Regions from separate parts of the Leclercia sp. LSNIH3 genome, predicted to be linked through region 1. Evidence: predicted binding sites of a transcription regulator. Region 1 holds the regulator's gene; each other region holds the start of a gene.
What was found. The regulator PurR, encoded in region 1, represses purine synthesis genes. The targets are predictions, from matches to a motif close to CANGCAAACGTTTGCNTG.

Region 1 (3,278 bases):
GAAACGCTAATATTTGGCGGTTGCGTTCAAAAATTTTGCAGGCAGAAAATGTGGTCAGAATATTCTCTTGAAGTGGTGGATGCGGTCTCGCGTAACGGCAGTTTCAGCGGTGCTGCGCAGGAGTTGCATCGCGTACCTTCAGCCATCAGCTATACCGTGCGTCAACTGGAGGAGTGGCTGGCAGTGCCGCTGTTTGAGCGTCGCCATCGCGATGTGGTTCTCACCCCGGCCGGGCTGTGGTTTCTGAAAGAGGGGCGGTCTGTTATCAAAAAAATGCAGATCACCCGCGAACAGTGTCAGCAGATCGCCAATGGCTGGCGGGGGCATATCTCTATTGCGGTGGACAACATTGTTCGTCCCGAGCGCACCCGCCAGATGATTGTCGATTTTTACCGCCACTTTTCTGACGTTGAGCTGCGGGTTTCTCAGGAGGTCTTCAACGGCGTCTGGGATGCGCTGGCAGACGGCAGGGTTGAGATGGCGATAGGTGCCACGCAGGCGATCCCGGTAGGTGGCCGCTATGCGTTCCGCGATATGGGAATGCTGAGCTGGTGCTGCGTGGTGGCCAGCCATCATCCTCTGGCTGCTCTGGACGGGCCGATCAGCGACGATATTCTGCGCAACTGGCCGTCGCTGGTACGAGAAGATACCTCCCGCTCACTGCCGAAACGGATCACCTGGCTGCTTGATAACCAGCGGCGAATTGTCGCGCCGGACTGGGAATCGTCCGCCACATGCCTCTCGGCAGGATTGTGCGTGGGCATGGTGCCGGTTCATTTTGCCCGCCCGCAAATAGCCAGCGGGAAATGGGTAGAGCTGGCGCTGGAGAATCCCTTCCCGGATGCGGCGTGCTGCCTGACCTGGCAACAAAACGATATGTCACCGGCCCTGGAATGGCTGCTGGATTATCTGGGAGACAGTGAAACGATGAACAGGGAGTGGCTGCGGGAGCCAGAGGTGCTGGCTCCCGGAGAAGATTAACGGCGATAGTCGCGGAACGGACCATCCGCAACGGAACGGCGTTCAATCAGGCGCGGATGCACTTCAATTGACTGGGACTCTTCGCGCTTGTTGACGATACGGTCCAGCAGCATGTTGAAGGCGGTCTCCCCCAGCGAATCTTTTGGCTGGTGGATGGTGGTCAACGCCGGGGTAAAGAAGCGCGCGTTGCGCACGTTATCATACCCGATCAGCGAAACGTCCTGCGGGACGCGCAGGCCCATCTCATCGGCGGCACAGAGCGCACCCATGGCCATAATATCCCCGCCACAGAAGATGGCAGTAGGGCGCGGGCTTTGGGAGAGGATCTGCTGCATTGCGCGGTAGCCGGACTCCGGTTCAAAGTCGCCCTGCACGATCCAGCTCTCTGGCACGGTAATCAACGCTTCTTCCATGGCTTTCATAAAGCCCGCCAGACGGCCGGCACCGGTGTTGCGCTCCAGCGCGCCCGGGATCACGCCGATTTCGCGGTGACCGCGTTCGATGAGGTAACGACCGGCCATGTAGCCGCCTTCAAAGGCGTTATCGATCACCGAGTCGGTGAAGTCGGCCTTCGCTTCGCCCCAGTCCATCACCACCATAGGAATATTGCGATACTCTTCCAGCATAGACAGCAGCGATTCTGGGTATTCGGAACACATCACCAGCAGACCATCGACGCGCTTTTGCGCCATCATCGACAGATAAGCCCGCTGTTTTTCGAGGCTGTTCCACGCGTTGCCGAGGATAAGGGTGTAGCCTTTCTGGAAGCAGTTCTTCTCTACCGCTTCAATGATTTCTGCGAAATAGGGCGCTTCGCTGCTGGTCGCCAGCAGGCCGATCGATTTCGTGTGATTGACCTTCAGACTGCGGGCCACGGCGCTAGGTGAGTAATGCAGCTCTTTAATGGCCGCCCAGACATTATTTCGGGTCTCTTCCGCGACAAAGCGGGTTTTGTTAATAACATGTGATACGGTTGTAGTGGAAACGTTTGCGCGTTTCGCCACGTCTTTAATTGTTGCCATCAGATGTCACTCCAGACCATATCTAAGCTCCTGAAAAACCGGTAGGTAAACGTTTGCCTTCACTCGCCCTAATTGCGCAATTTGAATTGCGGTACGCCGGGAAAACGACACAGGACGTCAGGAGGGGGTCAATGGCCGGTACGCTAATAAATTTAGCGTGGAATTTTGTCTTATCTTGGCCAAAAGGGGAAGAGCAAAAAACGATATCAATCTAAATCCAGCAAGATTTTTACCCTGAACTGTGTAAAAATGAGCAGGCTCACTCTTCATAGGGTGATTAAAAGGAGAAAAATTGATGAGTACCGATCTTAAGTTTTCGCTGATTACCACCATTATTGTTCTGAGTCTGATTGTCGCCAGCGGTCTGGTTGCGGCACTGCACTGATTGATGCGGGAGAGGCAGCTCTCCCTCGTTCCTTTACGCTGATTGTTACGCGCCCTGCAAAAATCTTTTGCTAAATTGTTAACTTCTCATTTTTTGTGATTGATGTCATGCTTTCGCCTTCATTGTTCTGTGTCGCCCGACGACACGGTGTCTGGAGTTGAAGTATGAGAATCAATTTTCCGCTGCTGGCCCTTGCCATCGGTGCCTTTGGTATTGGTACCACCGAATTTTCGCCGATGGGTCTGCTGCCGGTTATCGCCCGAGGGGTAGATGTTTCTATTCCCGCGGCAGGTATGCTGATCAGCGCCTATGCCATCGGGGTGATGGTGGGGGCACCGCTGATGACGCTGCTGCTGTCGCATCGGGGCCGCCGTAACGCCCTGATCTTCCTGATGGCGATCTTTACTGTCGGCAACGTGCTGTCGGCGCTCTCCCCGGACTACACCACCCTGATGCTGTCACGTATTCTGACCAGCCTGAACCATGGCGCATTCTTTGGCCTCGGATCGGTGGTGGCAGCCAGCGTGGTGCCAAAGCATAAGCAGGCCAGCGCCGTAGCCACCATGTTTATGGGGCTGACCATCGCCAATATTGGCGGCGTGCCTGCCGCAACCTGGATGGGTGAGGCGATTGGCTGGCGCATGTCCTTCCTGGCCACCGCGCTGCTGGGCGTGGTGTCGATGATGGCGTTGTTCTTCTCTCTGCCTTCTGGCGGTGCGGGTGAAAAGCCGGAAGTGCGCAAAGAGCTGGCGGTCCTGCTGCGTCCACAGGTGTTATCAGCCCTGCTGACCACCGTCCTGGGTGCCGGTGCGATGTTCACTCTTTATACTTATATTGCCCCGGTGCTGCATGACCTCAATCAGGCGACGCCAGCCTTTATCACCGCCATG
Region 2 (3,278 bases), 1.0 Mb from region 1:
TACACCCTCATCGCAGGGCGCTATTATTTATCTGCATACTGATAACCTGGCGGCAACGCTGGATCGTGTGGTGTCAGCGGGTGGGGCATGCGTGTTTGGCCCACTGGAACTGCCGCGCGGTATTGGCACCATTGCGCTGTTTACCGACAGCGAAGGCAACCGGGTTGGACTTCATCAACCTGCCTGACATCAACCTGTAAAGCGAATAAACAATGACCCGACGCGCTGACCGTTTGTTTCAGATTGTGCAAATCCTGCGAGGCAGGCGGCTGACCACAGCAGCGCATCTGGCAGACAGGCTCGGCGTTTCTGAACGCACGGTTTATCGTGATATCCGCGATCTATCGCTCTCTGGCGTGCCGGTGGAAGGGGAGGCGGGAAGCGGCTATCGACTGATGTCGGGCTTTGACTTGCCGCCCCTGATGCTGACCAACAGGGAGTCCGAAGCGCTGATGGTGGCGATCCGCCTGCTTAAAACCTGGGGCGGGGAGTCGCTGTCGCGTGAGCTGGAGTCGGCCCAGGAAAAGGTGCTGGCGATCCTGCCGGAGGAGAGCCGCCGCAAGGCCGAGCAGACGCGGATCTACGCCCCGGATATTGCCATGCAACACCACTCCCGCAGCGGCTTCGATGTGATTCATCAGGCGATCTCTGCTCAGCGGGTGCTGGGACTGCACTATCGTGATGATAGCGGGCACCTCTCTTCCCGCGACGTGCAGCCGCTGGGGTTGTTCTTCTGGGGCGAGCACTGGCTGCTGGCAGCATGGTGTGAACGGCGCGATGACTATCGCTGTTTCCGACTCGACAGGTGTCTGAATATCACGATGACGGACAGACGCTTTAGCGAAGGTGCAGATCGATCGCTGGCGGACTTTTTACGGAAGGTTAAGCAATAAAAAAGCCAGCTCTTGAGCTGGCTTTTTTGCCGGGTGGCGTTACAGGCACAACTTAGAAGTTGTAACCCACAACCAGGTAACCACCCCAGCCGGTAGAACGCACGCTGAAGTTACCGTCGCCGAAGTTCAGGCTGGCGTCGTCGTTCCACTGACCACCGTTGTGCCAGTAACGCGCCACAACAGAGTAGTGCCAGTGATCGTAGTTCAGCGCCAGGATGTGGCTGGAGGCGATAGAGTCGTTGGTACGCGCTTTCTTACCGTTCAGGTCACGGAAGTCGTTGTCGCCCAGGTCTGAACCCCAGTCAAAGTTGGTGAAGCCGATGTAGCTCAGGTTGCCGCCCCACAGCTGGGTGATTGGCACAAAGTATTTCACTTTGAAACGGTAGCCATCCCACTCGTTTTCGTTCGCTGCACCGTAGTTCTGCCACTGGTATTTGGCATAAACGTTCATGGACAGGCTCATCGGCAGACCGGTGTCGATGTCAGTACCCAGACCCATGTACCAGGTGCTCTGGCGACCGGACTTGTTGCGGCCCATGTCGTAGATGTAGTTGTTTGCGAAGTACCACTCTTTAAACGGACCAAAGGCCAGGCTGGTATCGGTCAGCTTGTCGATGGAGAAGCGCGGTTCGATCTCCATGAACAGTGGGGAACCGTGGTTCCAGATACCTTTCGCGTCAGTATTACCACCGAAGAAGACCGGTGCATCCATGTAACCATAGAAATCAAACCAGTCTTTTTTGGCAAACGCTTCGTATTCCAGGTAGGTATCGTTGCGGATCTGTGGTCCGAAACGGGTGTGGTAGCTGCCAACGACGTTGACGCTCTGGTGCCACCAGTCGGAAACGTACTCTGGTTTATCGTTTTCTGCTGCCTGAACAGAGAAAGTAGAGGAGAGCGCCAGCGCTGCACCGGCTGCCAGTAATGTTTTTTTCATAATAATGCCACTGATTTGAAATCCCTTACGGGAGTGAAAAAGGCGCGAATTGCGTTTCTAAATATTTCGTGTTTCTGGGAGCCTATTATAGGAATCCTTGCTCACAAAAATATGTGTTGTTTCACAGTTCTCTCACATACGTAATCGATTGCGTTCACGTTTGCGTATTTTTAAACGGAGCGGATTGTAATAGCAAACATTTCTGTTGCCAATGTTTGTAACCAAAGAGGGGGGCGGAACGTGATCCACGTTCCGCCGGGGGATTATTGCGCGACGGGCTGGATATCGTGGATGCGGATAAAACCGAGTTGATCGGGCGTCAGGCCATTAAGCTGCAACGGAATGTCGACATCGCTGGGTGCCAGAATGCTGGCCGGTGCATTAATCAGCTGGGTCTGGACGTTCAGCTCCTGGAAGCTATCGGTAGTGCCCTGGATCTGGCCCCACTCAACGGTGGCGCTGAATGCCGGCAGGGGATCGTTTGATTCCCCCTGAATGCGCAGCGTGGCACGGGTGCCATCGGCGTTTGGCGCGACGTTCACCAGCGACATGCGTAGTGTGCCGATCTGGCTGTTCAGCCTGGCTGGCGTATTCGATCCCGGCAGCAGATAGACGCCGCTGGTCGATTTCGCGTTCAGCGCATTCTGCTGGGTGATCTTGACGGTTTCCTGGTTAAGCTTATTCATGGTCGTATTCAATGAACTGATGCTTTGGTTCATCTGGCGCACTTCGCTTTGCTGCGCACAGGCGCTGAGGCTAAAAAGGCTTCCCAGCAGCAGAACATGTAGGTAACGTCTTGTCATGGCAATTATTTCCCTGAAATAACGGATTCTGCTAAGGGTAGTCAACGACGCGGCCCTGCGTATAGATCCTTTATCTCAAAAACGCTCCTTCTTTGTTGTCAGCCCAGTTCGGGGTAAAATGGAGTTCAGTCAACCCGATAGCCAGGACACCGTATGCATTGCCCATTCTGTCTCGCCGTGGATACTAAAGTAATCGACTCCCGTCTCGTGGGAGAAGGCTCATCCGTACGCCGCCGCCGTCAGTGCCTGGTATGTAACGAACGCTTCACCACTTTTGAAGTGGCGGAGCTGGTGATGCCGCGCGTCGTCAAAAGTAACGACGTTCGCGAACCCTTCAATGAAGAGAAGCTGCGCAGTGGAATGCTAAAAGCGCTGGAGAAGCGGCCAGTGAGCGCAGATGACGTCGAAATGGCGCTTAACCATATCAAAACTCAGCTGCGCGCCACCGGCGAGCGCGAGGTGCCGAGCAAAATGATCGGCAATCTGGTCATGGAACAGCTCAAGAAGCTCGATAAAGTCGCCTATATCCGTTTTGCCTCTGTTTACCGCAGTTTTGAAGATATCAAAGAGTTCGGTGAAGAGATCGCCCGCCTACAGGACTAAGCACATGCAGGATGAGATTTACATGGCGCGAGCGCTGAAGCT
Region 3 (3,278 bases), 1.5 Mb from region 1:
CCACTTTCTCTTCGTAGGTACGGAAGTAACCGTTCAGGGCCGGACGGCCAAATTCATTGTTAAACGCCGCGCCACCCAGCGGGCCGTCGGTCATGATATCCAGCGCGGTCACAATGCGCTCTGGCTTGCCGAAGTCCTCTTCCCACGGCTGTTCAAAGCCCGGGATACGCAGGTTGGAAACGGAAAAGCCCACCAGACCCGCTTTGGGTTTTGCCCCACGGCCGGTGGCGCCTTCGTCACGGATTTCGCCGCCGGAACCGGTCGCCGCACCCGGCCATGGCGAAATCGCCGTCGGGTGGTTGTGTGTTTCAACCTTCATCAGGATGTGCGCAGGCTCCTGATGGAAGTCATAGCGCCCTGCTTCGCGATCGGCGAAGAAGCGGCCCACCTCGGAACCTTCCATCACCGCGGCGTTGTCTTTATAGGCAGACAGCACGTGGTCAGGGGTTTTTTCCATGGTGTTTTTGATCATTTTGAACAGCGACTTCGGCTGCTGCTCACCGTCGATAACCCAGTCGGCGTTAAAAATCTTGTGGCGGCAGTGCTCGGAGTTAGCCTGCGCGAACATATAGAGTTCGATATCGTTCGGGTTGCGGTTCAGCTTAACGAAAGCATCCTGCAGATAATCAATTTCATCGTCGGCCAGCGCCAGGCCCAGACGCAGGTTGGCGTCAATCAGCGCCTGACGGCCTTCACCCAGCAGGTCCACGCTCTGAACTGGCGCAGGCTGGTGGTGAGAGAAGAGTTGCTGCGCATCATCCAGAGAGGCAAACACGCTCTCCATCATGCGGTCGTGCAATTCGCTTGCCACAACGGCCCACTGGGCGTCAGTCAGGGTGGAGGCTTCAACGTAATACGCCACGCCGCGTTCCAGACGATCAATCTGGCTCAGACCACAGTTGCGGGCGATGTCGGTTGCTTTAGAAGACCAGGGGGAGATGGTGCCCGGACGAGGCGTAACCAGCAGAAGTTTACCGTTCGGGGTATGGCTGCTCAGGCTTGGGCCGTACTTCAGCAGGCGCTCAAGGCGAACTAAATCCTCTGCCGTTAAGGGAGCATTCAGGTCAGCAAAATGGACATACTCAGCGTAAATATTGCTTACCGGAAGGTCGGCCGCCTGAAAACGTGCCAGCAGTTTGTTGATACGGAAGGCAGACAGTGCAGGCGAACCACGCAGAATTTCCATCATAAGTCTCTCGTCTTCGAAGCGCCGGAGGCGCTTACAGTGTGCGCAAGGGGGGAAAACGGGCGCCATTATAGTGGATCCTGCGCGCCGACGAAACCGTTTGCGTCGTAATAAAATCGTTGCCGCCATTTAAGCCTTTCCCGCTAATAAGTTGCCAAGTGGCGTAACTTTACGCAAAATGCCGCGAAATCTTTGGTAATACTTGTTTTTACTGTGGCGACAACAAACCAAAATAATAGACTGCTCATAGAATCAACTTATTGAAAAAATTAAAGATTAATTATCTGTTCATCGGCATAGTTACCTTGCTGCTGGCAGCGGCCCTTTGGCCTTCAATCCCCTGGTTCGGCAAGGCCGACAATCGCATCGCCGCCATTCAGGCGCGGGGGGAGCTGCGCGTCAGTACTATCTCTTCGCCGTTGACCTACACCGCGATCAACAACAAAGTGATTGGCCTGGACTACGAGCTGGCGCAGCACTTTGCTGACTACCTGGGCGTAAAGCTCAAAATGACCGTGCGCCAGAACATCAGCCAGCTGTTTGACGATCTGGACAACGGCGATGCCGATATGCTGGCCGCCGGGCTGGTCTATAACAGCGAGCGCAGTAAAAACTATCAACCAGGCCCCACTTTTTATTCCGTCTCGCAGCAGCTGGTCTATCGCGTCGGCAGCCTGCGTCCGCGCTCTCTTGCCAGCCTCACGGCTGACCAGCTCACCATTGCCCCCGGGCATGTGGTGATTGACGATCTGCGGGCATTGAAAGAGAAAAAGTATCCCGACCTTAACTGGAGGGTGGATGAGAAGCTGGGCACCACGGCGCTGCTGGGGCTGGTCGCCGACGGTAAACTGCCCTACACCATCGCGGACTCGGTAGCCATCAGCCTGTTCCAGCGTGTTCACCCGGAACTGGCGGTGGCGCTGGATGTCACTGACGAGCAGCCCGTCACCTGGTTCAGCCCCCTCGATGCTGACCAGACGCTCTCCGCTGCAATGCTCGATTTCTTCAACGGAATGAATGAGGACGGCACCCTGGCGCGTCTGGAGGAGAAATACCTCGGTCATGGCGATGACTTTGACTATGTGGATACCCGCAGCTTCCTGCGGGCGGTAGATAATGTCCTGCCGGATCTCAAGCCGCTGTTTGAGAAGTACGCTCAGGAGATCGACTGGCGCCTGCTGGCAGCCATCTCGTATCAGGAATCACACTGGGATGCCCTCGCCACCTCGCCCACCGGCGTGCGCGGCCTGATGATGCTGACCAAAAATACCGCCCAGAGCCTGGGTCTCACCGACCGTACCGATGCCGAACAGAGCATCAGCGGCGGTGCGCGCTACCTGCAGGATATGATGGATAAGGTGCCGGAGACGGTGCCGGAAGAGGAGCGGATCTGGTTTGCGCTGGCGGCCTACAACATGGGATATGCCCATATGATCGACGCCCGCGCCCTGACGGCAAAAACCAAAGGCAATGCCGATAGCTGGTCAGACGTCAAACAGCGACTGCCGCTGCTGAGCCAGAAGCCGTATTACAGCAAGTTAACCTATGGCTATGCGCGCGGCCACGAGGCCTACGCCTACGTGGAAAATATCCGTAAATACCAGATTAGCCTGGTGGGGTATTTGATGGAGAAAGAGAGAGAGGCGCAGGCAACACAGCAGCTGGCGCAAAGTTATCCGGTGGTGTCGCCGGATGAACTTACTCGCCCGATAACTTCAATTCTGCCTTTTGTCGCTTTTTCTGCTGACGCCGCATTCGAAAGAACTCACTTAGCATCTCCGAACACGCTGGTGCCAGCACCCCACCCATCACATTGACCTGATGGTTCATGCCGGGATGTCGGAGCACGTCCAGCAGCGAACCTGCCGCACCGGTTTTTTCATCTGACGCGCCATACACCACCGTGCCGATCCGGCTGTGGATCATGGCACCGGAGCACATGACGCAAGGTTCGAGGGTGACATAGAGCGTGGTGTCCAGCAGGCGGTAGTTTTGCAGCACCAGTCCACCCTGGCGCAGGGCCATGATTTCGGCATGGGCGGTGGGATCGTGACGTCCAATCGGGCGATTCCAGCCTTCGCCAATCACCTGG

Region 2: the regulator PurR is predicted to act here: its motif matches at 1,968-1,985, upstream of C3F35_RS06695 (nucleoside-specific channel-forming protein Tsx).
Region 3: the regulator PurR is predicted to act here: its motif matches at 1,276-1,293, upstream of purL (phosphoribosylformylglycinamidine synthase).

Annotation. Positions count from the first base shown of each region.
Region 1 covers NZ_CP026387.1:335,681-338,958, reverse strand. The annotation lists gene punR (DNA-binding transcriptional activator PunR) at 49-981, shown strand; gene purR (HTH-type transcriptional repressor PurR) at 978-2,003, opposite strand; gene cydH (cytochrome bd-I oxidase subunit CydH) at 2,299-2,388, shown strand; gene C3F35_RS01640 (MFS transporter) at 2,553-3,278, shown strand, end outside.
Region 2 covers NZ_CP026387.1:1,373,235-1,376,512, reverse strand. The annotation lists gene C3F35_RS06705 (VOC family protein) at 1-187, shown strand, start outside; gene C3F35_RS06700 (helix-turn-helix transcriptional regulator) at 213-893, shown strand; gene C3F35_RS06695 (nucleoside-specific channel-forming protein Tsx) at 946-1,830, opposite strand; gene C3F35_RS06690 (DUF3251 domain-containing protein) at 2,094-2,633, opposite strand; gene nrdR (transcriptional regulator NrdR) at 2,787-3,236, shown strand; gene ribD (bifunctional diaminohydroxyphosphoribosylaminopyrimidine deaminase/5-amino-6-(5-phosphoribosylamino)uracil reductase RibD) at 3,241-3,278, shown strand, end outside.
Region 3 covers NZ_CP026387.1:3,637,117-3,640,394, reverse strand. The annotation lists gene purL (phosphoribosylformylglycinamidine synthase) at 1-1,189, opposite strand, end outside; gene mltF (membrane-bound lytic murein transglycosylase MltF) at 1,447-3,003, shown strand; gene tadA (tRNA adenosine(34) deaminase TadA) at 2,885-3,278, opposite strand, start outside.